3 regions of the Microbacterium wangruii genome follow, and region 2 is predicted to be linked to each of the others. Evidence: predicted binding sites of a transcription regulator. Region 2 holds the regulator's gene; each other region holds the start of a gene.
What was found. The regulator LexA, encoded in region 2, represses DNA repair genes until DNA is damaged. The targets are predictions, from matches to a motif close to TCGAACANNTGTTCGA.
Positions count from the first base shown of each region.

Region 1: the regulator LexA is predicted to act here: its motif matches at 3,629-3,644, upstream of QNO26_RS00550 (Rv2578c family radical SAM protein).
Region 3: the regulator LexA is predicted to act here: its motif matches at 6,185-6,200, upstream of imuA' (DnaE2-dependent mutagenesis accessory factor ImuA').

Region 1 covers NZ_CP126742.1:110,214-120,596, reverse strand. The annotation lists gene QNO26_RS00570 (ABC transporter ATP-binding protein) at 1-229, shown strand, start outside; gene QNO26_RS00565 (energy-coupling factor transporter transmembrane component T) at 226-1,035, shown strand; gene QNO26_RS00560 (acyl-CoA dehydrogenase family protein) at 1,104-2,267, opposite strand; gene QNO26_RS00555 (M15 family metallopeptidase) at 2,457-3,389, opposite strand; gene QNO26_RS00550 (Rv2578c family radical SAM protein) at 3,653-4,711, shown strand; gene QNO26_RS00545 (DEAD/DEAH box helicase) at 4,997-7,174, opposite strand; gene QNO26_RS00540 (aldose 1-epimerase family protein) at 7,416-8,336, shown strand; partial or broken gene QNO26_RS00535 (efflux RND transporter permease subunit) at 9,342-10,383, opposite strand, start outside.
Region 2 covers NZ_CP126742.1:2,180,831-2,191,213, reverse strand. The annotation lists gene QNO26_RS10425 (methylenetetrahydrofolate reductase) at 2-961, shown strand; gene metE (5-methyltetrahydropteroyltriglutamate--homocysteine S-methyltransferase) at 958-3,285, shown strand; gene lexA (transcriptional repressor LexA) at 3,368-4,060, opposite strand; gene QNO26_RS10410 (LysM peptidoglycan-binding domain-containing protein) at 4,315-4,674, shown strand; gene QNO26_RS10405 (histidinol-phosphate transaminase) at 4,740-5,834, shown strand; gene hisB (imidazoleglycerol-phosphate dehydratase HisB) at 5,831-6,442, shown strand; gene hisH (imidazole glycerol phosphate synthase subunit HisH) at 6,439-7,095, shown strand; gene priA (bifunctional 1-(5-phosphoribosyl)-5-((5-phosphoribosylamino)methylideneamino)imidazole-4-carboxamide isomerase/phosphoribosylanthranilate isomerase PriA) at 7,148-7,903, shown strand; gene QNO26_RS10385 (SseB family protein) at 7,887-8,672, shown strand; gene QNO26_RS10380 (DUF1844 domain-containing protein) at 8,725-9,144, opposite strand; gene infC (translation initiation factor IF-3) at 9,403-10,044, shown strand; gene rpmI (50S ribosomal protein L35) at 10,115-10,309, shown strand; gene rplT (50S ribosomal protein L20) at 10,340-10,383, shown strand, end outside.
Region 3 covers NZ_CP126742.1:985,310-995,692, forward strand. The annotation lists gene QNO26_RS04605 (helicase-associated domain-containing protein) at 1-466, opposite strand, end outside; gene QNO26_RS04610 (multidrug ABC transporter ATPase) at 469-735, opposite strand; gene QNO26_RS04615 (cold-shock protein) at 838-1,221, shown strand; gene QNO26_RS04620 (DUF3027 domain-containing protein) at 1,205-1,909, shown strand; gene serC (phosphoserine transaminase) at 2,110-3,222, opposite strand; gene QNO26_RS04635 (iron-dependent transcriptional repressor DtxR) at 3,331-4,032, shown strand; gene QNO26_RS04640 (M23 family metallopeptidase) at 4,367-5,179, shown strand; gene QNO26_RS04645 (HNH endonuclease) at 5,524-6,021, shown strand; gene imuA' (DnaE2-dependent mutagenesis accessory factor ImuA') at 6,211-6,915, shown strand; gene QNO26_RS04655 (DNA polymerase Y family protein) at 6,912-8,447, shown strand; gene QNO26_RS04660 (error-prone DNA polymerase) at 8,586-10,383, shown strand, end outside.

The DNA of each region.
Region 1 (10,383 bases), 1.0 Mb from region 2:
CACCCACGACATGCAGCTGGTCACCGAGTACGCCGACCGCACCGTCGTGCTCGGCGACGGCCGTCTGCTCGCCGCCGGAGCGACGGCCGAGGTGTTCGCCGATGAGGCCCTGCTCGCGCGGGCGGGACTGCGTCCGCCGCCCCTGCGGGAGGCGCTGCGCGGGGTGACGCGGCATCCCCGCCTGCAGTCCGTGGTGCGCCTGGCCGACCTCCCGGGAGGCGGACGATGACGGTGGTGGCCGATCCCTACGCCGAGGCGGCACCCGCGCCCGCGGCACGGTTCCTCTACGGACTGAACCCGCTGGCGAAGTTCCTCGCCCCGCTCCCGGCGATGACCATCCTCGTCTTCGCCCGTGACCTCACCACACCGCTGGCCTTCCTCCTGCTGTCATATCTGGTCGTCATCGTGGGCGCCCGCTGGACGCCGCGGCTGGCGGCGACGCTGCTGGCCGCCGTGCCCCTCGGCATCCTGCTCATCGGCTTCGGGATGAGCGTCTGGGTGGATGCCGACCGGGTCGCCGCCACCGCCCCGGTGCTGCAGGCGGGCAGCTGGACGCTCTATGCCGGCGCGCTGCAGATCGGCATGGCCACGGCGCTGCGGCTCGGCGCGATCGTCGCGCTGGCACTGATGGCCGGCTTGACCACCACCGGCCCCGACCTGGTGCGCGCGCTCGTTCAGCAGCTGCGCGTGCCGTACCGGGTGGGCTACACGGCGCTGGCGGCCTTCCGGTTCGTGCCGCGGTTCCGCTACGAGCTCGACGTGATCCGCCAGGCACACCGGGTGCGCGGCTCGCACGGCGGCCGCGGGCCGTTCGCCGCGATCGCCCGCGGTGCCGGATACCTCGTGCCGCTGCTGGCGGGGGCCATCCGTCACGCCGAGCGGGTGGCGCTGGCGATGGATTCCCGCGCCTTCGGGGCCTACCCCGACCGCACCGAGCGGCATCTCGTGCCCTGGCGCACCCGCGACACCGTCTTCGTCGTCGCCTTCTGGATCGTGACCGGGGCGCTGCTGGTCGTCTTCTGGCCACGGGGCTGACCTCCCCGCGAACGACGGATGCCGCGACCCCCGGTGGGGCCGCGGCATCCGGGTGCGTCAGGTGCAGGTCAGCGCTTGCCGGCGATCTTGCGGCTGACGATGTCGCGCATGATCTCGTTCGTGCCGCCGTAGATGCGGTGCACGCGCGCGTCGAGGAACGCCCGGGCGATGGGGTACTCGGTGATGTAGCCGTACCCGCCGTGCAGCTGCACGCAGGTGTCGAGGATCTCCCACTCGCGGTCGGTGGTCCAGAACTTCACCTTCGCGGCCTCTTCGCCGGTGAGCTTGCCCTCCTTGTAGGACATGAGCGCCTTGTCGAGGTACGCCCACATGACGTCGACGGTCGTGGCGACGTCCGCCAGCTTGAAGCGAGTGTTCTGGAAGTCGATGATGCGCTCACCGAACGCCTCGCGGCTCTTGGTGTACTCCACCGTCCACGCCAGGGCGGCCTGCGAGGCGGATGCCGCGGCGATGCCGATCGACAGACGCTCGAGCGGCAGGTTCATCATCAGCTGGACGAAGCCCTGGCCCTCGGTGCCACTGATGAGGTTCTCCTCGGGCACGAAGACGTCGGTGAACGACAGTTCCGCGGTGTCGTGGCCGTGGGAGCCCATCTTGTGCAGCTTCTTGCCGTGGTCGAAGCCCTCCATCCCGTTCTCGAGGATGAGCAGGCTGAAGGCGTCGGGGCGGGTGCCCTCGCCGGTCTTCACGAACGTCACCACGATGTCGGCGGTCTTGCCCGAGGAGATGAACGTCTTCGCGCCGTTGACGATGTAGCCGCCGTCGACCTTCTTGGCGGTGGTCTTGATGCCGCGCAGGTCGCTGCCGGCGCCGGGCTCGGTCATCGCCAGGGCGCCGAGCACCTCGCCGGTGGCCATGCGGGGCAGCCACTTCTCCTTCTGCGCCTGCGTGCCCATGTGCACGATATAGGGCACCGCGAGATCGTCCTGGATGCCGAACGCGCCCGCGAGCGACCCGGCGCCGGCGCCGATGACCTCTTCGTTGACGATCGTGCGGAAGCGGTAGTCCTGCAGCATGCCGGCGCCGCCGAACTCCTCGGGGACGGACAGCCCGATGAGGCCGGATTCGCCCGCGGCGAGCATGGTCTCGCGGTCGATCTCGCCGTCGGCATCCCACTTCTCGCGCTTCTCGTTCGTCGCGTAGCGCTTGATGAACTCGCGGACGACCTCGCGGAATGCCTCGTGGTCCTCGTCGTAGATGTCACGCTCCATGGCGCGCCTCCTTCGGTGTCGGTCGGCGCCGCGGCCGCCGTGCTTCTGTGGATCCGGGTGCGACGCTGCGCCCGCTCGGGCGGCGCCGCCATGACCCGAGTCTAGGCTCTGGGCCGGTCTCGAGGTGCGCGTTTGTGGGATCGGATGCCGTGAAGTGCGGAACTGAGTTCCGGACTCTGGAGGGTGACGCTAGCCCGGGTATGCCGGCGCCGGAGGGAGCTCGAAGAACTCCTCGAGCGAGTGGAATCCGCCGTCATGGTAGGCGCGGGCGAGGTCGTGGCCGAGGTAGCGCAGGTGCCACGGCTCGTACGCGTATCCGGTGACGGGCGCGTACCCGTCCTCGTACCGCACGATCCAGCCGTACTCCCACGCGTGCGTGCGGATCCAGCGGTCGGCGGCGCTGCCCGCAAGGCCGTCGAGGGTGCCGCACCCGTCCACGCACGACACGACGTCGGCCGCGAGGCCGGACTGGTGCTCGCTGTATCCCGGCCGGGCGCTGACCAGCTCGGCCTCGGCGGCGCCCAGCCGGGCGACCTGCGCGTCATGGATCGACTGCTGCATGCCGAAGGAGCGGTACCCGCTCTGCACCCCGAACTCCGCCCCCGCCGCGCGCGCAGCATCGGCCATCGCCTGCAGCGCCGCGGCCGCGTCCTCACGGAGGATCACCTGGTTGCCGCCCTGCATGGAGCCGGCGGACACGAGCGACGCCGGAACGTGATCGGGGACGGAATAGGGTCGCTGCTTGTTCACGACGGCCCACAGCCGCGCCGGATCGGACAGGTCGATGCACAGCGCCGCCCCGCGGGCGACGGCCTCGCGGAAGACGGCGGCACCGCCCGCGGCGGCGATCGCGGCGGCATCGTCGCCGGCTTCGAGCGCCGCCGAGACGGCCGGCTCGGCGCAGATGCCCTCGACGGCCGCCGGCGCCGGCGGCGTGTCCGCGACCGCATCCGCGACGGGCGGCGGGGTCAGCGCGGGCACGGGAAGAGCCGTCACCCGCGGCGCGGGAGCCGCGGCGGGCGTCGGTGAGAGCGCGTCGCCGCTGCCGTCGCCGGAGCCCGACAGCAGCGTCACGAGCGAGACGCCTCCCCACACGATCAGCACGGTCAGCAGCGTGAGCACGACGGCGCCGCGTCGCCGCGCCGCTCGGCGCCGGCGCCGTGGGCCCGGGGCCACGGGGGCCGTCGCCGTCGCGGTCGCCGTTCCACCGCGCGCCGAACCTCGCGCCGTGCGCAGCGCGCGTCGCGATTCGGGCGGTCGGGGGTCCGTCACCCTTTCATTGTCCCCCGTCGCGGCGCTCCCGACAGCATCGGCCGCGCGGGAGTGTTCGAGGTGCGCCGCGCCGCCGCATTGACAGAGTGTCGAAGATCTGTTCCCGTGGAACGATGCGGTGGCAGGGTCAGGAGCTCGGGGTGGTGGACGCCGATGCGCTTCCGGGAATGGAGCGCATCGACGGCCTGGTGCGCTCGGTCACGACGCCCGAGTTCGCGGGGATGACCTTCCATGAGGTGCAGTGCAAGTCCGCGCTGAACCGCGTGCCGGCGGTGTCGGCGATGCCCTTCGACTGGACGGTCAACCCCTACCGGGGCTGCAGCCACGCGTGCGTCTACTGTTTCGCGCGCGGCACCCACGAGTACCTCGACATGGATGCCGGGCGCGACTTCGACTCGCAGATCGTCGTGAAGATCAACGTCGCCGATGTGCTCGCGCGCGAAGTGCGGCGCGGGTCGTGGGCGCGCGAGACGGTCGCGCTCGGCACCAACACCGACCCGTATCAGCGCGCCGAAGGCCGCTACGGGCTCATGCCGGGGATCATCGGCGCGCTCACCGAATCGGGCACGCCGTTCTCGGTGCTCACCAAGGGCACGCTCATCCGTCGCGACCTGCCCTTGCTGCGCGACGCCGCCCAGCAGGTGCGGGTCTCGCTGGCGATGTCGATCGCCGTGGCCGATGAGTCACTGCGTGCCGCGATCGAGCCGGGGGCGCCGTCGTTCCAGGCGCGGCTCGACACCGTGCGCGCGGCCCGCGAGGCGGGGTTCCGCGTGACGGTCTTCCTCATGCCGATCGTGCCGCACCTCACGGACTCGGTCGCGGTGCTCGACGATGCGCTGCGCCGCATCTCCGCCGCGGGTGCCGGGCGCGTGGTGTGGGGCGCGATGCACCTCCGCCCCGGCGTGAAGCCCTGGTTCCTGCAGTGGCTCGCGCGGGAGCATCCGGAGCTGGTGTCGTCGTACCACGGGCTCTACCCCGGGGCATCCGTGATGGCGCCGAAGGCGTACCGCACCTGGCTCGCACGACGGGTGCGGCCGCTGCTGCGCCTTCACCGGCTCACCGGTGGCGAAGAGGACGACGAGCCCCGCCGTCCCGCACGCCCCGGCCCCGTGGTCACGACCGCTCGCGGGCGGGCGGCCGCGGCCGCGACGGCGGCACCGGCGCTGTTCTGACGGCGGCAGGCCCGCCCTGCGGCGACGCGCGCCCGCGGCATCCCGTCACGAGCGGCACCCCCGCACCCCGTCAGCGCGGGAGCACCCCGGCACCCCACCCACGGAGCGGCACCCTCGGCGCCCCGTCACGAGCGCAGGAGATGCGACCAGCGCAGGACGAATCCGCGCCGGAACCGCCTACGCCCGCGACATCTCCTACGCCGGGAACGACGAAGCGCCGACCGCCCCGGGAACGACGAAGCGCCGACCGCCCGGGTGGGGGCGACCGGCGCTTCGGGAGCGTGCTTACGCGTCGACGTCGGCCAGCTGACGGCCGGCGATCTCCTCGAGGAGGTCGTCGCCAAGGCGCACCTCGTCGAAGGGAGCCTCGATCTCGGCGCGGTCGAGCATCTCGGTCATGCGCCGGCGGCGCTGACGCGGGATGAGGGTGACGACGCGGCCCGCACGACCCGCGCGGCCGGTGCGGCCCGAGCGGTGCAGGTACGTCTTGTACTCGTCGGGCGCGTCGGCCTGGATGACCAGGTCGATGTCATCGACGTGGATGCCGCGGGCGGCGACGTCGGTGGCGACGAGCACGCTGACGCGTCCCTCGGTGAGGCGCTGCAGGTTGCGGGTGCGCTTGGCCTGGTTGAGGTCACCGTGCAGCGCGACGGCCGGGATGCCGGCGTCGTCGAACTGCTCGGCGAGCATCTCCGCGTAGGCGCGGGTGCGGGCGAACACGAGGGTCTTGCCCTCGCGGTCCACGAGCGAGGTGAGGATCTCGGCCTTGTCGCGGTGGTCGATCACCAGGATGCGGTGGTCGATCGTGCTGGAGTCCTGGTCTTCACCGGCGACCTCGTAGACGGCCGGCTCGACGAGGAACTCGTCGACCAGCGCGGCGACCTCGCGGTCGAGTGTCGCGGAGAACAGCAGCTTCTGCGCACCGTCGGCGACGAGGCGCAGGATGCGCTGCATCGGCTCGAGGAATCCGAGCTCCGACATGTGGTCGGCCTCGTCGAGCACGACGATCTGCACCTCGGAGAGGTCGAGCTTGCCCTGTGCGACGAGGTCCTCGATGCGACCGGGCGTGCCGATGATGATGTCGACGCCCTTCTTCAGCGCGCCGACCTGGCGCGCCTGGGGCACACCGCCGTAGATCTGCGTGGTGAAGATGCCGACGCTGCGCGCGATCGGCTGGATGGTGCGGTCGATCTGCAGCGCGAGCTCACGGGTCGGGGCGAGCACGAGCGCCTTGGGCAGGCGACCGAACTCGCGACGCTTGCCGGCCTGCGAGCGCAGCAGCGACTCCACGAGCGGAGCGCCGAAGGCGATGGTCTTGCCGGAGCCGGTGCGGCCGCGGGCGAGAACGTCCTTGCCCTCGAGGATCGGGGCGATGGTCGCCGCCTGGATCGGGAACGGGGTCGGTGCGCCGAGGTCCTGCAGGACGCGGACGATGTTGTCGCCCAGTCCGAGGCTCGAGAAGGTCACATCGGCGACCTCGCCGGCCTGCACGGCCTCGGCCTGCAGGCGCTCGTGCACGACGTCGACGTGGGCCTCCTGGGCCTTCGTCTTGGACTCGGCGTTCCAGTCCGAGCGAGCCGGACGGTCACCGGAATCGCGACGCGGGCGGTCGTCGAACGAACGCGCGGGGCGGTCGTTGAACGAGCGGGCGGGACGGTCGTCGCGCTGGGGACGGTCGAACGAACGCGCGGGGCGGTCGCCATACGAACGGGCGGGACGGTCGTCGCGCTGCGGACGGTCGAACGAACGCGCGGGGCGGTCGCCATACGAACGGGCCGGACGGTCAGCGGAATCGCGACGGGGGCGGTCGTCGAACGAACGCGCCGGGCGGTCGCCGTAGGAGCGGGCCGGACGGTCATCGCGCTGCGGGCGGTCACCGTACGAGCGAGCCGGGCGCTCGTCGTAGGAGCGGGCGGGACGGTCATCGCGCTGCGGGCGGTCGCCGTACGAACGGGCCGGACGCTCATCGTAGGAGCGGGCCGGACGGTCATCACGCTGCGGGCGGTCACCGTACGAACGCTTCGGGCGGTCGTCGTAGGAACGCGCGGGACGGTCATCACGCTGCGGGCGGTCGCCGTAGGAACGAGCCGGGCGGTCGCCCTGGGCACCGCGGTAGCCGTCGCGCTGGGGACGGTCGCCGGCCGAGCGGGCCGGACGGTCGTCGAACGAACGGGCGGGACGGTCGTCGAACGAACGACGGGGGCGATCCTCGGAGTGGCTGCGGATGCTGCGGGACGCGTCGCGACCCACCTTCTCCTGCGCGGTCCAGCGGCGCTTGGGCGCGGCATCCGTGGTCTGCTCGGGGGCGCGGTAGCCGCGGTGGCTGGGGCTCTTCGAGCCGGTGGTACCGGTCGATGCCTCGCCGGGACGACGCTTGCGGTCCTGGAAGCTGGTCTTCGCGCCGTAGCGGGGCTCGAAGTTCTTGGCCGGTCGGCCGCCTGCGGGCTTCTTGCTCTTGGGCATGGGAAATGTCCTTCTGGGTTCTCTTTCACACGAGAACAGCACCCGCTGGCACGCAGGTATAACCCGGACATCCGTCGGCCGGGGCCATTATCGATAGTGGTCATGCACGTCGATCGACGCCCACCATCGGCCCCTTGGACTCACAAACCCATCCACGCGCACCACGCGCAGTGTCCGAAGCCGACCAGACGAGTATACGGGTGCGACGCTGGGAAACCGCCCATCGGCCTACCATGACGGCATGACCACCCACATTCCCTACGACCCGACCGGCCGCCGCTTCACCGTGGAGGCGGGCGACACCACCGTCGAGGTGAATCAGGTGGGCGGTGCGCTGCGCGCATTCTCGGTCGATGGGGTCGACTTCGTCCCCCGCTACCGCGATCACCTCCCGACGCCCGCCGGCGCCGGCATCGTCATGGCCCCCTGGACCAATCGCGTGCGCGACGGCGTCTGGGTGCACGAGGGGACGACGCAACGGCTGGCGATCAGCGAACCGAAGACCGGCAACGCCTCGCATGGGCTGCTGCGCTTCACCGGCTACCAGCCCGTCGCCTATGCGAAGGACTCCGTCACCCTCGGTGCCGACGTCTACCCGCAGACCGGCTATCCGTTCCATCTCGCCACGGAGGTCACCTACACCGTGGCGGAAGGCTCCCTCACGGTGGCCCACCGGGTGATCAACCTGGGGGCCGAACACGCACCCGTCGCCATCGGCGCCCATCCCTACTTCTGCATCGGCGGCGCCGACACGGCCGGGCTGACGCTGCACCTGGATGCCGCGACGCGCTTCACCGTCGACGAGCGGCTGCTGCCGGTTGCGGAAGAGCCCGTCGACGAGGCGACCGACCTGCGCACCCCGCGCCGACTCGGCGACCTCGACCTCGACACCGCGTACGGCACGATCAGCCGCGACGATGACGACCTCGTCCGCGCGACCCTCACCGCACCGGATGGCCGCTCACTCGCGGTCTGGGCCGGTCCGGGCTTCGACTACGTGCAGGTGTTCACGACCGACCGGTTCCCCGGCGAGCGGCTCGCCGTGGCGATCGAGCCGATGACGGCGCCGGCCGACGCCTTCAACTCGGGCAGAGGGCTGCGCCGGCTCGCCCCCGGCGAGGAGTGGCAGCTGTCCTGGGGTACGGCCGCCCGCACCCCATAAGTCAGCGCTGGGTGTCGGATCCGCCGTCGTGGGTCTCGGATGAGTCGGACGCCGCGTCGGAGTCGCCGGCCTCGGCCGCACCGGACGCAACATCGGTCTCGTCGGACTGAGCCTCGTCGATGTCGGACGGTTGCGCCTCATCGGACTCGGCGGGTCGCCACTCGTCACCCTCCGCGGGCTGAGCCTCGTCGAACTCGGCGGGCTGCGCCTCACTGAGCGCGAAGGGCTCCTCCGCGTCGGACTCAGTGGGCTGCGCCTCGTCGGACTCGGCGGGTCGCCACTCGTCACCCTCCGCGGGCTGAGCCTCGTCGAACTCGGACGGCCGCCCCTCTTCACCCTCGGCGGGCTGCGCCTCGTGACCATGGGCGGACTCGACCTCGGCGCCCTCCCCGGGCTCCGCCACGTCCTGCTCGCTCGGCTCCGCCGCGTCCTGCTCGCTCGACTCCGCCGCGTCCTGCTCGCTCGGCTCCGCCGCGTCCTGCTCGCCTGACTCCGCCGCGTCGAGCTCAGCGGACTCCGCGACGGGCAGCTCGGCAGCCTCCGCGCCGGGCTCCGCGCCCTCGACCTCCGGCTCGCCGGATTCAGCGCTCACGCCAGCGTCGGCACTCGCATCGGACGCAGCGCTCTCGGCGGGCGAGACAGCAGATTCGGCAGCCTCATCGAACCAGTTCGACTCCGCAGAAGCCGCCTCGCTGCCGGACGCGTCGGTCCCGTCGGCTGCGTCGGGCTCGGCGGCTGCGTCGCGCTCGGCGGCCCCGTCGGACTCGACGGCCCCGACAGGCCGCTCAGCGGCATCCGGGTCCTGCGTCGCCGGCGCGTCGAGGTCGGTCGCCGCACCGCCGGTGGCCGCGCCGGCGACCGCGATCGGGTTCGTCGACCCGAGTGCCCGCAACTCGCGCCGCGTGAGCGGCACACCCGTCGTCGGCACAGCCGTCGTCGGACCACCAGTCGCCGCGCCGGCCACCGCCACGGCGACCGCGGGCGCGGGCGCCTCGGTCGGCACCGCGGCGCGCTTGGCCTCACGACGCTCGCGCGCGCCTTCGACGAGGTTGTAGAGCGTCGGCAGCACGAGCAGCGTCAGCACGGTGGACGAGATCAGCCCGCCGATCACGACGATGGCGAGCGGCTGGGAGATGAACCCGCCGCTGCCGGTGATGCCCAGCGCCATCGGGGTCAGCGCGAAGATCGTCGCCAGCGCGGTCATGAGGATGGGCCGCAGACGTCGCGCGCCACCGGCGATGGTGGCGTCGTGAGCGGAAAGCCCCTTCACGCGGTACTGGTTGACGAGGTCGACCAGCACGATGGCGTTGGTCACCACGATGCCGATGAGCATGAGCACGCCGATGAGCGATGCGACGCCCAGCGGCACCCCGGTGGCGATCTGCAGCAGAATCGCGCCCGTCGCCGCGAAGGGCACGGACACCAGCAGCAGCAGCGGCTGGCGCAGCGACTTGAACGTCGCCACCATCACGATGTAGACGATCAGGATCGCCGCCAGCAGGGCCAGGCCCAGCTGGTAGAAGGCATCCTGCTGCTGAGACAGCACGCCGCCCACGCTCGCGTCGGCCGAAGCGGGCAGGTCTGCGTCGGCGAGCGCCTCGGTGACGACGGCCGACGCGGCGGTGAGGTCGTCTCCCGAGGGGGTGACGACCACGGTGGCGGTGCGCTGGCCGCGCTCGGCGGTGATCGAGGTCGGGCCCTCGCTCTCCTCGACCGTCGCGACCTCCGACAGCGCCACCGGACCCGTGGCGGTCGGCACCTGCAGACTCTTCAGGTCCTCCAGCGTCGCCGGCACCTGCGAGGCGGCCAGGTACACCGTGAGCGTCGTGTCGTCGATCTCGACCGACCCGATCTGCTGCGGCTGCATCGTCCCCGACACGAGCGCGCCGACGGCGACTTCGGACAGCCCGCGCTGAGCGGCGGCGTCGCGGTCGACCACGACGGCGATGTACGGCAGCGAAGCGGCGAGGTTGGTGGTGACCTGCTCGACCCCGTCGCGTCCTTCGACCGAGGCGACGACGGCATCCGTCGCCTCCTGCAGTGTCGT
Region 2 (10,383 bases):
CATGAGCCTGTCGCCCGACGCGAGCGCACCGACCGTGCCGTTCTCGTTCGAGCTGTATCCGCCGCGCTCCGCCGCCGCCGCCGGCCACCTGCGCGAGACCATCGCACGCCTGGCGGCCGCGGGTCCCCGTTTCCTGTCGGTGACGTACGGGGCGGGGGGATCGACCGGCGGAGACTCCCTCGAGGTGCTGCGCCACATCCGCCGCACGACCGCCGTCGAGCCCCTGGCCCATCTCACCTGCGTGGGCAACACCTACGCCGGGGCCGCGGCACTCATCCGCGAGTTCCTCGACGCCGACATCACGAGCTTCCTCGCGCTGCGCGGCGACCCGCCCGCGGGGGCGGCCGAGGGCGACCGTTTCCTGGGCGACCTCGAGAGCGCGGCACAACTCGTGCAGCTCATCGACCGGGTGCAGGCCGAGCACGCCCCGTACACCGAACATGCGATCCCGGGACTGCCGGGTGCAGCGCGCGTCGCGCCGCGCCCGCGCGCGCACATCGCCGTCGCGGCCTTTCCGATGGGGCACCCGCGGTCTCGCCACGCCGGTCAGCACCTCGACGCGCTGCTGGCCAAGCAGGCCGCCGGGGCCACGCTGGCGATCACGCAGCTGTTCTTCCACCCCGACGTCTACCTCGCCTTCGTCGACCGGGCGCGCGCGGCCGGGGTGACGATTCCGTTGCTGCCCGGCATCATGCCGATCACCTCGCCCGCACGCCTGCGTCGCGTGCTGGAGCTGACGGGCGAGGACCTGCCGTCTGAGCTGGCCATCGCGCTCGAGGTCGAGCCGTCGGCCGCAGGCCAGCGCGACATCGGCATCGCAGCGGCCGCCGATCTCGCCCGCGCCGTCGTCGCCGGCGGCGCCCCCGGCGTGCACCTCTACGCCTTCAACGACCACGAGACCGTCCTGTCCGTCCTCCGCGAGGGCGGCATCCTCACCCCACACAAGGAGACCGCATCATGACCGACGCCACGTTCCCCGCCGGTACGATCCTCGGCTACCCGCGCATCGGCCCGCGCCGCGAGCTCAAGCGCGCCGTCGAGGCGCACTGGGCCGGCGATCTGGATCTCGAAGGGCTCGAGCAGGTGGCTGCCGACCTGCGTCGGCGCACCCGCCGGCGCCTCGCAGCGCTCGGGCTGGGGGCCGGGGACTCCGCCATCCCCGACACCTTCTCGTTCTACGACCAGGTGCTCGACGCCGCCGCGACGGTGGGCGCGCTGCCGCAGCGGTTCGCCGACCTCCGTGCCGCGGACGGGACGATCCCGTTGACGGCGTACTTCACAGCGGCACGCGGCGACCGGGAGCGTGCGCCGCTGGAGATGACGAAGTGGTTCGACACCAACTACCACTACCTCGTGCCCGAGATCGGTCCCGAGACGCGGTTCGCGCTGTCGAGCGACCGCTTCGCGCGCCAGGTCGCCGAAGCGCGTGCCGACGGGGTGGTCGTCCGGCCCGTGATCGTGGGCCCGGTGACGCTGCTGGCCCTGGCCAAGGCGACGGATGCCGCGCCCGAGGGCTTCGACCCGCTCTCGCGCCTGGACGAGCTGCTGCCGGTGTACCGCGCGCTTCTCGCCGCCCTGCGCGCGGCGGGCGCGGAGTGGGTGCAGCTGGACGAGCCGGCGCTGGTGAGCGAGAGCCTGCCGGCGTCGCCTGCCGCCCTCGCCGAAGCCGCGGCCCGCGCCTATGCGCTGCTCGGCGACGCCGCCGACCGTCCCGCCGTGCTTGTCGCCGCCGGCTACGGCCGGCTGTCGGCCGAGGCGTGGCGGGCGCTCGCCGCGGCTCCGATCGAGGCGGTGGCGCTCGACCTGCACCGGGGCGGCGTGCCGGAGCCCGCCCCCGGCCTCGACGGCAAGACGCTGGTGGGTGGCGTCATCGACGGCCGCAACGTGTGGCGCGGCGACCTCGCCGCCGCCTGGGAGCGACTCGACGCGCTGCGCGCCCTCGGTGCCCGCGCCGTCGCCGCAGGCACCTCGACCTCGTTGCAGCATGTGCCGCACGACGTCGCGGATGAGCCCGACCTCGATCCCCGCCTGGTGTCCTGGCTCGCCTTCGCCGACCAGAAGGTGCAGCAGGTCGCCACGCTCGCCACGGGGCTGCAGGTCGGGCGCGAGGGCATCGCCGACGAGCTGGCGGCGGCATCCGCTGCGCTCGCCGACCGGCACGCCGCCCCCGGCGTGCGCGACGGGGCGGTCCGGCCGCGAGCAGCGGCGCTGAGTCCCGACGACTACTCGCGGGCCGCAGCCGCCACGCGGGAATCCGCGCAGCGTGAGCTCGGACTCCCCGTGCTGCCGACGACGACGATCGGCTCCTTCCCGCAGACCGGCGACATCCGCCGTGCCCGCGCCGCCGCTGCGCGTGGAGAACTGACCGCCGCGCAGTACGACGGCTTCCTGCGCGACGAGATCCGCCGGGTGATCGAGCTGCAGGAGCGCCTGGGGCTGGACGTGCTGGTGCACGGCGAGGCGGAGCGCAACGACATGGTGCAGTACTTCGCCGAGAACCTCGACGGCTTCGCCGTCACCCGCAACGGCTGGGTGCAGTCCTACGGATCGCGGGCCACCCGCCCGTCGATCCTGTGGGGAGACGTCTCTCGGCCGGCCCCCATCACCGTGGGGTGGTCGGCCTACGCCCAGAGCCTCACCGCGGCTCCGGTGAAGGGGATGCTGACGGGGCCGGTGACCATTCTGGCGTGGTCGTTCGTGCGCGACGATCAGCCGCTGGGCGAGACCGCGGACCAGGTGGCGCTCGCCCTCCGCGATGAGATCGCCGACCTCGAGGCGGCCGGCATCCGCATCATCCAGGTGGACGAGCCCGCCCTGCGCGAGCTGCTGCCGCTGAAGAGCGCCGACCAGCCGCACTACCTGGAGTGGTCGGTCGGTGCGTTCCGTCTCGCCACCGCGGGCGCCGTCCCCGCCACCCAGGTGCACACGCACCTGTGCTATTCGGAGTTCGCCGTCGTCATCGATGCGATCGCTGCGCTGGACGCCGATGTCACCTCCATCGAAGCGGCCCGCAGCCGTGGCGAGGTGATCGGCGACATCCGCTCCTCGGGCTTCGCGCGCGGCGTCGGGCCAGGCGTGTACGACATCCACTCGCCCCGGGTGCCGTCCGTCGACGAGATCGCGGGCCTCCTGTGGCGCGCCGTCACCGAGCTGCCGATCGGCCAGGTGTGGGTCAACCCCGACTGCGGACTGAAGACCCGCGGCTATGCCGAGACGGTCGCGTCGCTGGAGAACCTCGTCTCAGCCGCGCGCGTGGTGCGCGAGGAGGTGGCGGTGCGGGCCTGACCTCCCGGCGGGGACGCACGAGGGGATGCCGCGGCAGTGCGGCATCCCCTCGTCATGTCACGCGGCGTACGCGCGGTCGCGGCTATACCGCGCGCAGCACCGCCACCACCTTGCCCAGCACGACCGACTCGTCGCCCAGGATCGGCTCGAACGCGCTGTTGCGCGGCAGCAGCCACGTGTGACCGTCGCGCTGGCGGAACGTCTTGACCGTCGCCTCGCCGTCGAGCATCGCCGCGACGATGTCGCCGTTGTCGGCTGTGGGCTGCGAGCGGACGACCACCCAGTCGCCGTCGCAGATCGCGGCATCGATCATCGATTCGCCGCTGACCTTCAGCATGAACAGGTCACCCTTGCCCACCAGCTGGCGCGGCAGCGGGAAGATCTCCTCCACCTGCTGGTCGGCGGTGATCGGCACGCCCGCGGCGATGCGGCCGACGAGCGGCACGAGCGCGGCGTCGCCGACGCTGGGCGCGGCATCGGCAGGATTCTCGGCGGCAGAGCCGGGCAGGTCGATCAGCACCTCCATGGCGCGCGTCTTGCCGGGGTCGCGCCGGAGGTATCCGCTCAGCTCGAGCTGATTGAGCTGGTGGGTCACGCTCGACAGCGATTTGAGTCCCACCGCGTCGCCGATCTCCCTCATGCTCGGCGGGTAGCCATGCCGTGCGATCGAGCGCTGGATGACCTCGAGGATCGCCAGCTGCTTCTCGCTGAGGCTCTTGCGCCGCCGCGTCTGCGGCTTGTCCCGCTCGCGGCCGGCCGGTGTCGCGTCGGTCATCGAGCCTTCTCCCGTCTCGCCGCGCGAGGCAGCGTCTTCGAATGTCGGAGGTCCGTGATGGGGTGCTCCTATCGAAACCGTATCCGGTGCCGGATGCCGCGGCGCAGAGGTCCACGCGTGTCGCGTGCGATTCGATATCCGACCGGTCCCGTGCTTGACACCCTAGAACATCGAAGATAACTTCGGAAAAGAACTTCGCATCCGGCCTTCCTGGCCGAAGGTCGGATGCGAAGATCGCCACAGAGGAGGACTCCATGACCACCATCCAGCTCGCCGGACCGACGTCGTCCGCCACGCGGCTGCGGCTCACCGCCCGCGGTCGCCGGGTGTTCACCGGTCTCGCCGCCCTCCCCATCGTCATCGCCGTCGGCGCCGCCGCCCTCAGTGGGGGAGGTGCACTCGCCAGCGGGGACCGCTCCGCTCCGGCCGGCTCGTTCCAGATGGTCACCGTCGCTGCGGGCGAATCGCTGTGGTCGATCGCCGAAGAGGTCGCGCCCCAGGCCGACCCGCGCGACGTCATCCACGAGATCGTGCGGCTGAACGCCCTCGAGTCCTCCGTGGTCGCCGCCGGTCAGCGACTGTCCATCCCCTGGGAGTACACCGCCGCGCCGTGAGGCCGGGTGCGAGGGCGATACGTTCCGACCTGGGGCCGAGCCCACTGATGGCCGGGCTGGCTAGCATGGGAGGGGTGATCCCGAGTCTCAACGACCTCCCCCTCCGCGACGATCTGCGCGGCCAGACGCCGTACGGCGCTCCGCAGGCGGCACTCCCCGTCGCTCTGAACGTCAACGAGAACACGCATCCGGTTCCCGACGAGGTCGCGGGCGACATCCTCGACGCCGTCGCTCGTGCGCTGCGCGACGTGAACCGTTACCCCGACCGCGAGTTCACGGCGCTGCGCGAGGCCTTCGCCGAGTACCTCGGCCACGGCCTGTCCCGCGACCAGATCTGGGCGGCGAACGGCTCGAACGAGGTGCTGCAGCATGTGCTGCAGGCGTTCGCCGGTCCCGGCCGCACCGCGTTCTCCTTCGCGCCGACCTACTCGATGTACCCGCTGTTGACGCGGGGGACGGGAGCCACCTGGGTCGCCGGTCACCGCGCGCACGACTTCACCCTCGCTCCCGACGACGCGGCATCGCAGGTCGCGGAGGCGGCGCCCGACGTGGTCTTCCTCTGCGCGCCGAACAACCCCACCGGAACGCCGCTGTCACTCGACGTGGTCGAGGCGGTCTACGAGGCCACAGCCGGTGTCGTGATCGTCGATGAGGCGTACGTCGAGTTCGCCCCACGCGACGCGCGGTCGGCGGTGACGCTGATGCCGGGGCGCGAGCGGCTCGTGGTGTCCCGCACCATGAGCAAGGCCTTCGCCTTCGCCGGAGCGCGGGTGGGATACCTCGCAGCCGATCCCGCGCTGATCGACGCCCTGCGGCTGGTGCGGCTGCCGTACCACCTCAGCGCACTCACTCAGGCGGCCGCCACCGCCGCGCTGCGGCACGCGCCGGTCATGCTGGGCATGGTCGACGAGATCGTCTCCCAGCGCGACCGCATCTCGGCGACCCTGGAGGCGCTGGGATACGAGCCCCACGAGTCGTGGACGAACTTCGTGCTGTTCGGCGGCGTCGCCGACCCCGCCGCCACGTGGCAGGCGCTCTACGACAGGGGAGTGCTCATCCGCGACGTCGGCATCCCGCACCACCTCCGGGTGACGGCGGGGACCGAGCAGGAGACGACCGCGTTCCTCGACGCGCTGGCGTCGATAGACTCGGGGTCATGACCCGTCCCGAGGCGCGCACCGCGTCTGTGCGCCGCGCCACCAGCGAATCGTCCGTCGAGCTCGACCTCGACCTCGACGGCACCGGTCGCAGCCACATCGACACGAGCGTGCCCTTCTTCGACCACCTGCTGACCGCCTTCGCGAAGCACTCGCTGACCGACCTCACGGTGCGGGCCTCCGGCGACACCGACATCGACGCGCACCACACCGTCGAGGACGTCGCGATCGTGCTCGGCCAGGCGATCCGCGAAGCACTGGGCGACAAGAGCGGGATCTCCCGCTACGGCGACGCGCTGGTGCCTCTGGACGAGGCGTTGGCTCAGGCCGTCGTCGACATCAGCGGCCGGCCCTACCTCGTGCACACGGGGGAGCCCGCCGGCTACGAGTTCCACCTGATCGGCGGCCACTTCACGGGCTCGCTCGTGCGTCACACGTTCGAGGCGATCACCTTCCACGCCGGAATGACCGTGCACGTCAGGGTGCTGGGAGGTCGCGATCCGCATCACATCGCCGAGGCGGAGTACAAGGCGTTCGCGCGAGCGTTCCGCCAGGCCAAGGCCCTCGACCCGCTCGTGCAGGGCATCCCCAGCACGAAGGGCGCTCTGTGAGCGAGGCCGCCCGGCCTCTCGTTGCGGTGCTCGACTACGGATCGGGCAACGTCCACTCCGCGGTGAAGGCGCTCGTCGCCGCCGGGGCCGATGCACGGCTCACGGCTGACCGCGGACTCATCCGCGACGCCGACGGGCTCGTCGTCCCGGGGGTGGGTGCCTTCCGCGCCGTGATGGACGCGCTGCGTGCCAGCCGTGCCGATGAGCTCATCGACCGGCGACTGGCCGGGGGACTGCCGGTGCTGGGCATCTGCGTGGGCATGCAGGTGATGTTCGAGCACGGCGTCGAGCGCGGCGAGGACACCGCCGGCCTGGGTGAATGGCCCGGCGCCGTCACCGAGCTCGACGCCCCGATCCTGCCGCACATGGGCTGGAACACCGTCGAGCCCGGCGAGGGGTCGGTGCTCTTCCGCGGGCTCGAGCAGGAGCGGTTCTACTTCGTGCACTCCTACGCCGCGCAGTCGTGGGAGCTCGACGTCATCCCGCCGTTCCCCGCGCCGGCCCTCACCTGGAGCCGTCACGGTGCGCCGTTCCTCGCCGCCGTCGAGAACGGGCCGCTCTCGGCCACCCAGTTCCACCCGGAGAAGTCCGGCGAAGCCGGCATCCGTCTGCTGTCCAATTGGATCGGCGCGCTGCGCCCGACTACTGTCTGACATCGTGCCTGCGCGGCCTGACGCTGCGCATCCCGAGCCCGCACCTGGAGCCATGAACGATTTCGCGTCCACCCCTGAGCTGATCCTCCTCCCCGCCGTCGACGTCGCCGCCGGCAAGGCCGTGCGCCTGACGCAGGGCGAGGCGGGTTCCGAGACGACCTACGGCGACCCCGTCGACGCCGCGATGGCCTGGGCCCGGCAGGGGGCGCAGTGGATCCACCTCGTCGACCTGGATGCGGCGTTCGGTCGCGGCAACAACACGGCGGTGCTGCGCAAGGTCATCAAGCAGGTGCGCAACGTCAAGGGCGTGCAGGTGGAGCTCTCCGGCGGCATCCGCGATGACCGCTCGCTCGAGGCCGCGCTCGAAAGCGGAGCGAGCCGCATCAACCTCGGCACCGCGGCGCTGGAGAACCCCGAATGGGCCGCCGACGTCATCGCGCGCTACGGCGACGCGATCGCGGTCGGGCTGGATGTGCGCGGCACGACGCTCGCCGCCCGGGGCTGGACCCGCGACGGCGGAGACCTGTGGGAGGTGCTCGACCGCCTCGAAGCGGCCGGCTGCACCCGTTACGTGCTCACCGACGTCACCAAGGACGGCACTCTGCGCGGCCCGAACCTCGAGCTGCTGCGCGAATTCGCCTCCCGCACCCCGAAGCCGGTCGTGGCATCCGGAGGCATCTCGAGCCTCGACGACATCGCCGCACTGCGCGAGCTCGTGCCGCTGGGGGTGGAGGGCGCCATCGTGGGCAAGGCCCTCTATGCCGAGGCGTTCACCCTGGCCGAGGCGCTGGATGTCGCCGGCTTCTGAGGACCACTGCGGCAACACCGCCGACTCCGCCGGGGTCGCGTGGGAGGGACGCAGCTTCCAATCCAACCCGCACGCCGGGGATGACGGGTCCGCCGACCCGGCACTGCTGGCGGCGCTCCTCGCGTTCCGGGCGGGCGAGGGCGACCAGGTCGCCGTGGTCGACGCCTATCGGCAGGCGAGGCTGCTGATCCCGCTCGTGGCGGAGAAGGGCGACGAGGGGGTCGGTCCGACCGGGCTCGCCGTCGACAAGACGCAGGAGCTCTCGATCGTCACCGTCGCCGCGCCCGATGGACGCAGCGTGCTGCCCGTGTTCACCTCGGTGCAGGCGATGCAGCGGTGGGATGCCACCGCCCGTCCCGTACCCGCCGACGGCATGCGCACCGCGCTCGCGGCGGCCCATGACGACACCGACCTCATCGTGATCGACCCCACGTCCGAGACGGAGTTCGTGCTGCGCCGTCCCGCCGTGTGGGCGATCGGTCAGGGGCAGCCCTGGGAGCCGAGCTTCGCGTCGCCGGAGGTGTACCGCGGGCTGCAGGAGAGCGTCGGGGGAGAGCTCGCCGTGCTCGACCTGTCGGTGGAGCCGGGCGATCCCGATGCCCGGCTTCGCGGGCCGGAGCTGGTGGTGCGGCTGCAGCTGATGTCGGGCCTGGACCAAGCCGAGCTCGATGCCGTGCTGCAGCGCCTTGCCGCGCGCTGGGCGGCCGACAACCGCATCGCGGTGCTGGTCGACTCGCTGACTGTGAAACTGCTGCGCGCACCGGAATGAGCGTGCCCGGCGCCGAGTGAGCGTCCGTGACGGACACCCACCCGGCAGCGGGTCAGGTGACGGGGCCGGTCAGCTTCTCGCCGGGGCCCTTGCCGATCGGGTCGGGGATCACCGACGCCTCGCGGAACGCCAGCTGCAGCGAACGCAGTCCGTCTCGCAGCGAGCGGGCATGCATGTCGCTGATCTCGGGGGCGCCGGCGGTGATGAGACCTGCCAGGGCGTTGATCAGCTTGCGCGCCTCGTCGAGGTCCTGCTGCGTCTCGGGGTCGTCGGCGAGGCCGACTTTCACGGCGGCGGCGCTCATCAGGTGCACGGCGGCGGTCGTGATCACCTCGACGGCGGGCACATCCGCGATGTCGCGCGTGGCGGCGCTCGCCGCGCGGTCCTGCTCGTCCCAGCGGGCCTGGGTCTCGGCGTCCGGAGCGCTCGCGTGCGCCGTGGAATCGGCCTGGCCATCGGGAATCGTGTTCACATCGCACTTTCTGCTAGACTTTCGCGGGCACCGGGGGTTCAACCCCGGATCGAAAGAGGATCACATCCCACCCGCGCTTGCCGCTCCAGGCTACCGGGTCCACGCACTCCGCTCCGTTTCCACGGGGTAGCTAGGGTGCACAAGCCGGCGCAGGTGCGCTGTGCGGGTGGAACGTGCGAATCTTCCGCCCGCGAGGGACCGTTTGATGACGGGCCGTCGCGGTGGCCGAACCCATTCGCTACGTAAGAGGAGCTCCGCATCAGCGATCCCCGCACCAACGACCGCATCCGCGTCCCCGAGGTCCGCCTCGTCGGACCCGCGGGTGAGCAGGTCGGCGTCGTCCGCATCGAGGTGGCGCTGCGCCTGGCACAGGAGGCCGAACTCGACCTGGTCGAGGTGGCCCCGAACTCGAAGCCCCCCGTGGTCAAGATCATGGACTACGGCAAGTTCAAGTACGAGGCGGCGCAGAAGGCCAAGGAAGCGCGGCGCAATCAGGCGAACACCGTCCTCAAGGAGGTCCGGTTCCGTCTGAAGATCGAGGCGCACGACTACATCACCAAGCTCAAGCGCGCCGAGGGCTTCCTGCAGGCCGGCGACAAGGTGAAGGCCATGATCCTGTTCCGCGGCCGCGAGCAGTCGCGCCCCGAGCAGGGTGTGCGTCTGCTGCGCAAGTTCGCCGAGGACGTCGCGGAGTACGGCACCGTCGAGTCGAGCCCGACCATCGACGGCCGCAACATGGTCATGGTCGTGGCCCCGCACAAGAACAAGTCCGAGGTCAAGACGGAGCAGAACGCCCAGCGCACGGCCAACAAGGAAGCCGCACGCCAGGCCCGCTCCGGCGACGGCCAGGCAGCGGATGCCGCAAGCGGAGACGACTCCGCCGCACAGCCGGCCGAATAGGCCCCACAGACCCCCGCACCGCGGGATACCGACTCCCGCCTGCGCGGGACCAGCAACGAAGGAAGAAGAGATGCCGAAGCAGAAGACCCATTCGGGTGCCAAGAAGCGCTTCAAGGTCACCGGAAGCGGCAAGCTCATGAAGCAGCAGGCCGGCATGCGCCACAACCTCGAGGGCAAGGCGAGCCGCCGCACCCGTCGCCTGAACCAGGAGCAGGTCCTGGCCCCGGGTGACGCGAAGGTCGCCAAGAAGCTGCTCGGTCTCTGAGCTCCCCCGCACGTTAGGAAGTAGAAGAAAATGGCAAGAGTCAAGCGGGCAGTAAACGCCCACAAGAAGCGTCG
Region 3 (10,383 bases), 1.2 Mb from region 2:
CGATGCGCGCCAGCGGCGAGGTCAGCGCCAGCTGCAGGATCTCGGCGAGCGTCGCCGCGGCGGTGAACGCGCGTTCGGCTGCGGCTGCATCCGACTCGGTGGCGCCCGCGGCCGGTTCGGGCGCGGCCGGCGCGACCGGCGCCATCGTGGCCACGGCGGCGGCGACGGCCGGGTACGCCGACCCGTCAGGGGCGACCAGCGCTCGGGTGGTCAGCGCGCTGCGGGCCGGTTCGGGCGCGGTGCCGCCGTCGGCCACGGCGGCCAGGGCTTCGGCGAGCGGGCGGGGAAGGGAAGCGAGCGCCCGGGTGAGCGCAGGGGCATCCTGCAGGGCTTCAGCGGCGTCGAAGAAGTCCGCCCACGATGCGTTCGGAGAGGCGCCGCGTTCGGCGAGTACGGCGCTCAGCACGGCGTCGTTCTGCGTGGCCAGCCAGGTGGCCAGTGCGCGGGAGTCTGCCGAGGAGGCCATGGTCAGTGTGCCTTGTTGGCACGAGCCCTTCGGACGAAGCTCATGATGACGAGGGTCATCAGCAGGACGAAGGCCACGGGCGGGGCGAACCAGACGATCGCTCCCACGGTGGGCCAGATGCCCGACCGCATGTCGCCTCCGGTGGACGATCCGACGATGATCGCCACGAAGCACACGATCGACAGCAGCAGCAGGCCGAAGGACATGTAGGCGAGGATGCGGTCGATCCGGCGGACCGGCACGTCTTCGCGCGGTGAAGGTGTGCTCATTCGCTCCAGACTAGTGGGTGGTCGGTGCCGTAGGCTTGAGTCGGGGTTCCATCGGCCCTATTTTTCCCTGCCCGCGCGCAGGCCCGATTCAGCGAGGTTCGCATGCCCACCGGCAAGGTCAGGTTCTACGACGACGAGAAGGGGTTCGGCTTCATCTCCGCCGATGACGGCCAGGACGTCTTCCTGCACGCCTCCGCCCTCCCCGCCGGCACGACCGGCCTCAAGCCGGGCACCCGGCTGGAGTTCGGGGTGGCAGACGGCAAGCGCGGACTGCAGGCGCTCTCGGTGCGCGTGCTGGAGGCGCCGGTCAGTCTCGCCAAGCGGTCCCGCAAGCCCGCCGACGACATGGCGATCATCGTCGAGGACCTCGTGAAGCTGCTCGACGACATCGGCGGCGACCTGCGCCGTGGCCGCTACCCCAGCGGTTCCCACGCCAAGAAGGTCGCGGCCGTGCTGCGCAAGGTCGCCGATGACTTCGAAGCCTGAGCCCGCCGACGAGCGGCTGCTGCACGCTCACGACCTGGCCCGCGCCGCGCTGCGCGAGGTGACCCCCGACGCGACCATCGGCGATGCCGCCGGCTACACGGTGGAAGAGGGCGGCGTCGTCTCGCTGCGCTTCAACAACCGGATGCCGGGATACCCGGGCTGGTTCTGGACGGTCAGCGTCGCCGCCGTCGAGGATGCCGACCCGACCGTGCTCGAGGTCGAGCTGCTGCCCGGTGACGGCGCGCTGCTCGCTCCCGAATGGGTGCCGTGGGCCGTGCGGCTCGCGGACTACCAGGCAGCCCAGGCAGCCCAGGCGGCCGCCGCAGCCGAAGCCGGGGAGCCCGTCGAGGACGGCGACGAGTCCTACGACGTCGAAGACCTCGACGACCTGGATGCCGCCGACTTCGACGACGACGGCTCCGCCATCCTGCACGGCGGCGACCTGGACGGCGTGGACATCGACGAGCTCGATGACAGCGGCATCGAAGACGCGCTCGCCCAGGACGGCGACGACGACGTCGATGACGACGCGGACGACGATGACTCGGACGACGATGACTCGGACAACGACGCCGACGATGACGTGGACGACGACTCGGACGACGACGACTCCGATGACGACGAAGCCGACGATGACGTGGACGACGACTCGGACGACGACGACTCCGACGAGGACGACGACCGCTAGAACGAACGCGAAGGGGGCCGACGTCGTGTGACGCCGGCCCCCTTTCGTGTTCGCGGGTGTCAGCCCCGCACGGTGAACGGTGCGCTCAGCAGCGCGCCCTCGCGCGACGACGGGCCGACCAGCAGCTCGAAGGCGCCGGGCTCGACGACGCGGCGACCCGCGGCATCCACGATGGTGCAGTCGGCCTGAGGGCCGCCGACTCAGAGGTGGTCGACGACCTGCTCGATGCAGCGGATGAGCTGGCGCACATCGGACGGCTCGATGGAGACGAACGTCGCCACACGCAGCTGGTTGCGACCGAGCTTGCGGTACGGCTCGGTGTCGACGATGCCGTTGGCGCGCAGCACCTTGGCGACCTCGGCGGCATCCACCGCGTCATCGAAGTCGATCGTGGCGACGACCTGTGAGCGGTCGGCCGGGTCCGCGACGAAGGGCGTGGCGTACGGCGTCGCCTCGGCCCACTCGTACAGTGCCGACGACGACTGGCGGGTGCGGGCGTCGGCCCACTGCAGGCCGCCGCTCTGGATCATCCAGTCGAGCTGGTTGTCGAGCAGGTACAGGGTCGTCAGCGCCGGGGTGTTGAGTGTCTGGTTCAGGCGCGAGTTGTCCAGCGCGTTCTTCAGGCTCAGGAACTCGGGGATGTACCTGCCCGATGCCGCGATGCGCTCGATCCGCTCGACCGCGGCGGGGGAGACGAACGCGAGCCACAGGCCCCCGTCGGAGCCGAGGTTCTTCTGCGGCGCGAAGTAGTAGACATCGGCCTGGCGCAGCGAGAAGTCGATGCCGCCGGCGGCGCTGGTCGCGTCGATCACGGTGAGCGCGCCGGGGTCGCCGTGCACGCGCTCGACGGGGGCCATGACGCCGGTGGAGGTCTCGTTGTGCGGCCAGGCGTAGACGTCGACGCCCTCGACCGGCTCGGCGACCGCGCGGGTGCCGGGGGCGGCCTTGCGCACGTCGGGCGCCTGCAGCCACGGGGCGGCCGCGGCGGCGGCGAACTTGCCGCCGAACTCGCCGAAGACGAGGTTCTGGCTGCGGTTCTCGATGAGTCCGAACGCGGCGGCGTCCCAGAAGGCCGTCGAGCCGCCGTTGCCGAGGATCACCTCGTAGCCGTCCGGCAGGCGGAACAGCTCGCCGAGGTTCGCCCGCACGCTGGCGACGAGGCTCTTCACCGGCGCCTGGCGGTGCGACGTGCCCAGCAGCGCCAGCCCGGGGCCGACGAGAGACGCGATCTGCTCGGCGCGCACCTTGGAGGGTCCGCAGCCGAAGCGTCCGTCGGTGGGCAGGATGTCGCGGGGCAGCGTCACATGGGCCATGTGCTGATTGTAGGGCCGCGCCCGAGGGCATCCCGGCGCCTCAGGAGCCGTATGACGGCCAGACGATAGGCTGGAAGAGCTGCCACCACTCCTGACATCGAGGCTTTGATGACCGATCTGATCGACACCACCGAGATGTATCTCCGCACCATCCTGGAGCTGGAGGAAGAGGACATCATCCCCCTGCGTGCGCGCATCTCCGAGCGTCTCGGGCACTCCGGCCCGACCGTCTCGCAGACCGTCGGCCGCATGGAGCGCGACGGACTGGTCGTGGTGTCGGAGGACCGCCGGCTCGAACTCACCGACGAGGGTCGGCAGAAGGCCGTCGACGTGATGCGCAAGCACCGCCTCGCCGAACGGCTGCTCAGTGACGTCATCGGGCTGGACTGGTCGTACGTGCACGAAGAGGCGTGCCGGTGGGAGCACGTGATGAGCGAGCAGGTCGAACGGCGGCTGATCGAACTGCTCGGCCACCCCACCGAGTCGCCGTACGGCAACCCCATCCCGGGGCTCGACCAGCTGGGCGACATCCCCGCCCACACGTTCGACCAGGGAGTGGTGGGACTCGTGCGCCGCCTGAACGCCGCCGGCGGCCCGATCCGCGCCACGGTGCGCCGCCTGGCCGAGCCCGTGCAGGTCGACCCCGAGCTGCTCACGCAGCTGCGCGCGGCGGGCGTGGTGCCCGGCGCGACCGGCGACTTCCAGTTCAACGAGGGCTACGTGCTCGTGCAGATGGACGACAACGACGAGGCGCTCGAACTGCCGGTCGAAGTGGCGTCGCACATCTTCCTCATCGACGATCGCGGCTGACCCCGCGGGAAGGCCGGATGAACGGCTGCTCACGCGCTGTGCAACCGGGCGTGACATGTTCGTTATCTTCGGGTAGCCTCAGGGAAGTCCCACGGCGAGAAGCACGCCAACGGATGCCACGAGGATTGCCTCCCCGGCTCGTCTTCCACGTGGGATCGCATATCTGTGCCCCGACACCGAATGCCGACGAGCCGGCGTCACTCGGCGCGGAGGCGCGCGGAGGGTTGACTTGACCGAAGCACAAGATTCGTCTCGCGGTGACGCTGAGATCGCTCCCACGCGCGGGACTCGTCGATCTGCGCGGAGCCTCGCAGCCGCCGCGTCCACGCGGCTCGTGCGGCGTCGTCCGGCCGTTCCCGCCGCGGCATCCGCGTCATCGCTGCCTCGGGCCGAGAAGAACAGGCCCGCCCGCAACATCACGATCGTCGCGATGGTCGTGGGCCTCGTGGCCTCCGTCGCGCTGCCGGCCTACGCCGCCTCCTCGCGTCCGGTGGCCGATGAGGTCGCCGTGACCCAGCACCAGGTCGCCGCCGACAACGCGCAGTCGCTCGTCGTGGCATCCGAGGCCACCCCCGAAGCGCTCGAGCGCTACAGCTACTCGGCCACCACGCCCGAGGAGATCGAGAAGAAGAAGGCCGAAGAAGCCGCCGCCGCGCGCGCCGCCGCCGCGGCCGTCGCCCGGGCGAGCGCCGTCACGCGCACCGCCGAGGTCGCCTCGGTCGACCTGTCGATGACCGCTCCCGGCTCGGGCGAGGTGCGCTGGCCGGTCACCGCCTTCACCTACCAGAGCTACAACCTCTTCGGCGGATATCCCGGACACAAGGGCTTCGACCTCATGTCGGGCTCAGGCACCCCCATCTTCGCCGCGGCATCCGGCGTCGTGCGCACCTCGACCGACGGCGGCGGCAGCTACGGCGCCGTCGTGATGATCGACTCGGTCGTCGGCGGCCAGCAGGTCAGCACCACGTACGCGCACATGAGCTACGGCACCCGCGTCGTCTCGGCCGGCCAGAGCGTGCAGGCCGGGCAGCTGATCGGCCAGGTCGGCCAGAGCGGCAACGCCACCGCGCCGCACCTGCACTTCGAGGTGCAGGTCAACGGGTCGTTCGTCGATCCGCTGGCGTGGCTGCAGAGCAACGCGGGCTGAGTCCGCTTCGTCGCCCGGCTGTGCCGGGGACGTGGGCGTGTGCGACACGCGCAACCCGCCGTTCTTCCGCTCTCCGGCGCCCATGGGTGGAGGGTGGGTTACCCTGATCCCGACGCTGAGAGAAGCGGAGGGAAGCCGATGGACGGCACGCGACGCACCCGAACCACGGGTGCGCTCGGGCTGCTCGTCCTTCGGCATCGTGAGATCGGATGCCGCGGTGCTGCCGCGGCGCCCAGGCGCTGTCTGTGAGGACGGCGCCTTTTTTCATACCCTGACGCGGATCGATCGTCACCGCAGTTCGAATTTCCGGGAATCCGTTCCGGCCATTCGAGAGGACATCGATTGTGCGCACACTGGTGCTGAACGCCGGCTACGAGCCGCTGGCCGTCATCTCCTTCAAGCGAGCCCTGGTGCTCGTGATGAATGAGAAGGCCACCATCGTCGAACGCGTCGAGGGCGACCCCGTCTGGGGTGCGCGCGGCGCCTACGACCGACCGGCGGTGATCCTGCTCACCCGCTATGTGCGGGTGCCGGGCGCGCGGCGGGTGCCGGTGACGCGCCGCGGCGTGCTGCGCCGTGATGGGCACCACTGCGCCTACTGCGGCAAGGCGGCGGCGACCATCGACCACGTGATGCCGCGCTCGCGCGGCGGCGCCGACTCGTGGGAGAACCTCGTGGCCGCGTGCGTGCGCTGCAACAACACCAAGGGCGACCGCACGCCGCAGGAGATCGGGTGGCACCTGCGGGTCACCCCGCGTGCTCCCCGCGGCGCGCAGTGGACCGTGCGCGGCACCGAGCGCAGCGACCCGCGCTGGGAGCCGTACCTGGTGCTCGCCGCGTAGCGCGGGGCGCGAGGCGGTTGCGGGACTCGGGGTTTGTGGCGCCCGGGGGCGTGTGTGGTGCCCGGGTGCCGAGGGCAGTGTCGCGCTCCGGCATCCCACGCGGCATTCGCCCCGCGGGCGATGTCGGAACCCGAGCGTATCTTCGACCCTGACGTTGATGATCTAGAACATCCGTTCTAGTCTGGGTTGGTGAGGTCGATCGTGCGCAACCGGGCTGCGGCAGAAGACGTGCAGCGTCTGCGCGCGCAGCTCGAGCGCGTGCAGGGGCGTCGCATGGACGCCCCGGTGCTGCCCGCCGACCCGGCGCTCGCGGGACTGCTGCCGAGGCGCGGGCTGCGGCCGGGGTCGGCGTACGCGCTCGGCTCGTCGCTCACGCTGCTGTCGGCGCTGCTGGCGCCGCCCTCGCAGGCCGGCTCCTGGTGCGGGGTGGTCGGCATGCCGGAGTTCGGTGCCGAGGCGGCCGAGCGGGTGGGGGTCGCCCTCGACAAGCTGGTGCTGATCCCCGAGCCCGGCACCCGGTGGCTGGCGGTGACGGCGGCCATCGCCGAGGTGCTGCCGGTGGTGGCGGTGCGCCCGCCCTCGCGGGCGAGGGATGCCGACGTCTCGCGGCTGGCCGCCCGGCTGCGTGAGCGCGGCGCGGTGCTGCTGGTGCAGGGCACCTGGCCGCAGACCGAGGCGATGATCGACGTGAGCGACCCGGTGTGGTCGGGGGTCGGCGACGGCTATGGCTACCTCGCCGCGCGCGAGCTCACCGTCACCGTCACGAGCCGCCGCACCCCGGTGCCGCGCCGCGCGCGCGTGCAGCTGCCGGCATCGTCGGGGCAGGTGGCCGCGGCATCCACCCCGGTGCCGCGCTCGGTGCCGCTGCCGATTCCCATCCGGGCGGCGGGATGAGCACCGCACCCGACACCCCCGTGCCCCGCACCCTCGTGCTGTGGCTGCCGGACTGGCCCGTCGTCGCCCTCGCCCGCGAGGCGGGGGTGGATGCCGCCGCGCCCGTCGCCGTGCTCGCCAAGGGGGCGGTGGTCGCCTGTTCCGCGGCCGCCCGCGCCGAGGGGGTGCGGCGAGGGCAGCGCCGCCGTGATGCGCAGGCCCGGTGCCCGCAGCTGACGGTCGCCGACGCCGACCCCACCCGCGACCAGCGGGTGTTCGCGCCGCTCATCGCCCGCATCGAGGAGCTCGCCCCCGGGGTGCAGCTGCTGCGGGCGGGCCTCTGCGCACTGCGCGCCCGGGGTCCGGCCCGCTATTACGGCGGCGAGGAGCGTGCCGCCCACACCCTGCGCGATGCGATGGGCGAGACCGACACCCGCATCGCGATCGCCGACGGCCCCTTCACCGCAGAGCAGGCAGCCCGCCGCACCCTCGCCGACGCGCCGGTGCGGATCGTGCCGGCGGGGGAGTCCGCCGCTTTCCTCGCGCCGCTGCCGATCACCGCGCTCGACGAGCCCGACATCGTCGACCTGCTGGGACGGCTCGGCGTGCAGAGCCTCGGGCAGTTCGCGGCCCTCCCCGCCGAGCGCGTCGGCGAGCGGCTGGGGGAGCGCGGCATCCGCCTGCACGCGCTCGCGGCCGGGCGCGACTCCCGTCCCGTGCAGCCGCGCACGCCGCCGCCGGATCTCGACCGCGAGGTGGCGTTCGAGCCGCCGCTCCAGATCGCCGACCAGGTGGCCTTCGCGATGCGCGTCGCCGCCGAGGAGTTCATCGGCGCGCTCGGCGCCCTCGACCTCGTGTGCACCGAGCTGCGGGTGCAGATCACCGGCGACCGCGCCGAGAATAGCGAGCGGGTGTGGCTGCACCCCGGCGCGTTCACCGCCGGCGAGGTGGTCGACCGGGTGCGCTGGCAGCTGGGCGAGGCGGGGCTGCGCAGCGCCGTCACACGGGTGCGCATCGCTCCCGAGACGGTGGATGCCGCCGCCCACCACGTGCGCTCGCTGTTCGGCGGCGGGCCGGACGAGCGCGTGCACCATGCGCTGTCGCGGGTGCAGGCGATGCTGGGGCATCGCGGCGTGGTGACGCCCGTCGTCGGGGGCGGCCGCTGGCTGAGCGAGCGGCAGGTGCTCGTGCCGTGGGGCGACCGCCCGGTGGTGCCGCGGCCCCGCGAGCGGCCGTGGCCCGGGAGCCTTCCCGACCCGCTGCCGTCGACGGTGTTCGACCCGCCGCTGCCGGTGGCGGTGGTCGATGCCGACGGCGACACAGTGGCCGTCGGCGACCGCGACGCGCTGACCGCGCCGCCGGCGGTGCTGGTCGAGAGCGGGCGGCGCCGGCGCATCGACGCGTGGGCGGGGCCGTGGCCGGTGCGCGAGCGCGGGTGGGATGCCGCGCGCGCCCGGCAGGCGCACCGGTTCCAGGTGGTGGATGCCGAGCAGTCCGCGTGGCTGCTCGTGTGCGAGGCCGGCGACTGGTCCGCCGAGGGTCGTTATGACTGACCGGTCGTTGAGCGAGCCCCACCGGTCGTTGAGCGAGCGGAGCGAGACGAAACGCAGCAACCCACAGTCGGGACCGCGTTTCGTCTCGGTCGCTGCGCTCCCTCGCTCAACGACCCGCCCCCGAACGGGCCCCCGCTGATGGGCTTCAACAACCCCTCGGTGTCGTGGTCCGAGATGGAGCGGCTGCTCAGCGGCCGCAAGCCCGCCGGCGCCGACGGCGGCGACAGCCCCGCCTGGTCCCGCAAGCGCGGCGCCTACACGCCGCCGCCCATCGCCCGCCCCGACGACGTCGTGCCGTACGCCGAGCTGCACGTGCACACGTCGTTCTCGTTCCTCGACGGCGCCTCCTCCCCGGAGGAACTCGTCGAAGAGGCCGAGCGCCTGGGCCTTCACGCCCTCGCCGTCACCGACCACGACGGCTTCTACGGCATCGTGCGCTTCGCCGAGGCCGCCGAGGCCCGCAGCGTCAAGACCGTCTTCGGTGCCGAGCTGTCCCTCGGCCTCCCCGGCCCGCAGAACGGCGAACCCGACCCGCACGGCCGGCACCTGCTCGTGCTCGCCCGCGGCGAGGAGGGCTACCACCGCCTCGCCGCCGCCCTCACCCACGCGCAGCTGGCGGGCGGGCAGAAGGGCCGCCCCGTCTACGACCTGCATGACCTCGCCGCCCGCGCCGACGGCCACTGGGCGGTGCTGACCGGATGCCGCAAGGGCGCCGTCCGCGCCGCGCTCGCCGCCGAGGGTGCCGCCGGTGCCGCCCGCGAACTCGACCTTCTGATCGACGTCTTCGGCCCCGACGTGGTCAACGTCGAGCTGATCGACCACGGCAGCCCGCTCGACTCCCGCGACAACGACGTGCTGGCATCCCTCGCCGCCGACCGCGGACTCCCGGTGCTCGCCAGCAACAACGTGCACTACGCCGCCCCCGAGCGGGCCGACCTCGCCGCCGCCGTCGCCGCGGTGCGCGCCAACCGCAGCCTCGACGAGCTCGACGGATGGCTCCCTCCTAACGCCGGCGCGCACCTGCGCTCGGGCCGCGAGATGGCGCAGCGCTTCGCCCGGTACCCCGGCGCCGTCGCTCGCACCGTCGAGCTCGCCGACGAGCTGGCCTTTCCGCTGCGGCGCGCGAAGCCCGCGCTGCCGAAACTCCCCGTGCCCGAGGGGCACACCACCATGTCGTGGCTGCGGCACCTCGTCTGGCAGGCGGTGCCCCGCAAGTACCCCGACGCGACCGACGCCGCCCGCGCCCGCATCGAGAAGGAACTCGGGGTCATCGAGCAGAAGGACTTTCCCGGGTACTTCCTCATCGTCCACGGCATCGTGCAAGAGGCGCGCCGCCGCGGCATCCTGTGTCAGGGCCGGGGCTCCGCCGCCAACAGCGCCGTCTGCTATCTGCTGGACATCACCGCCGTCGACTCCATCGCCTACGACCTGCCGTTCGAGCGGTTCCTCTCGGCCCTGCGCGATGAGGAGCCCGACATCGACGTCGACTTCGACAGTGATCGCCGCGAGGAGATCATCCAGTGGGTCTATGCGACCTACGGGCGCGAGCGCGCGGCGCAGGTGGCCAACGTCATCCAGTACCGGCCGAAGAACGCCGTGCGCGACATGGCGAAGGCGCTCGGGCACTCGCCGGGGCAACAGGATGCCTGGTCGAAGCAGGTGGAGCACTGGGGGCCGCTCCCCGAAGCCGATGCCGCCGCCGAGATGCACGACATCCCCGAGCGGGTGCTGCAGTACGCGACCGAGCTGCTGAAGGCCCCGCGACACCTCGGCATCCACTCCGGCGGCATGGTGCTGACCGACCGGCCCGTGGGTGAAGTGGTGCCGATCGAGCACGCGCGCATGGAGAACCGCACGGTCATCCAGTGGGACAAGGACGACGCGGCGTGGATGGGGCTGGTGAAGTTCGACCTGCTGGGGCTCGGCATCCTCGCCG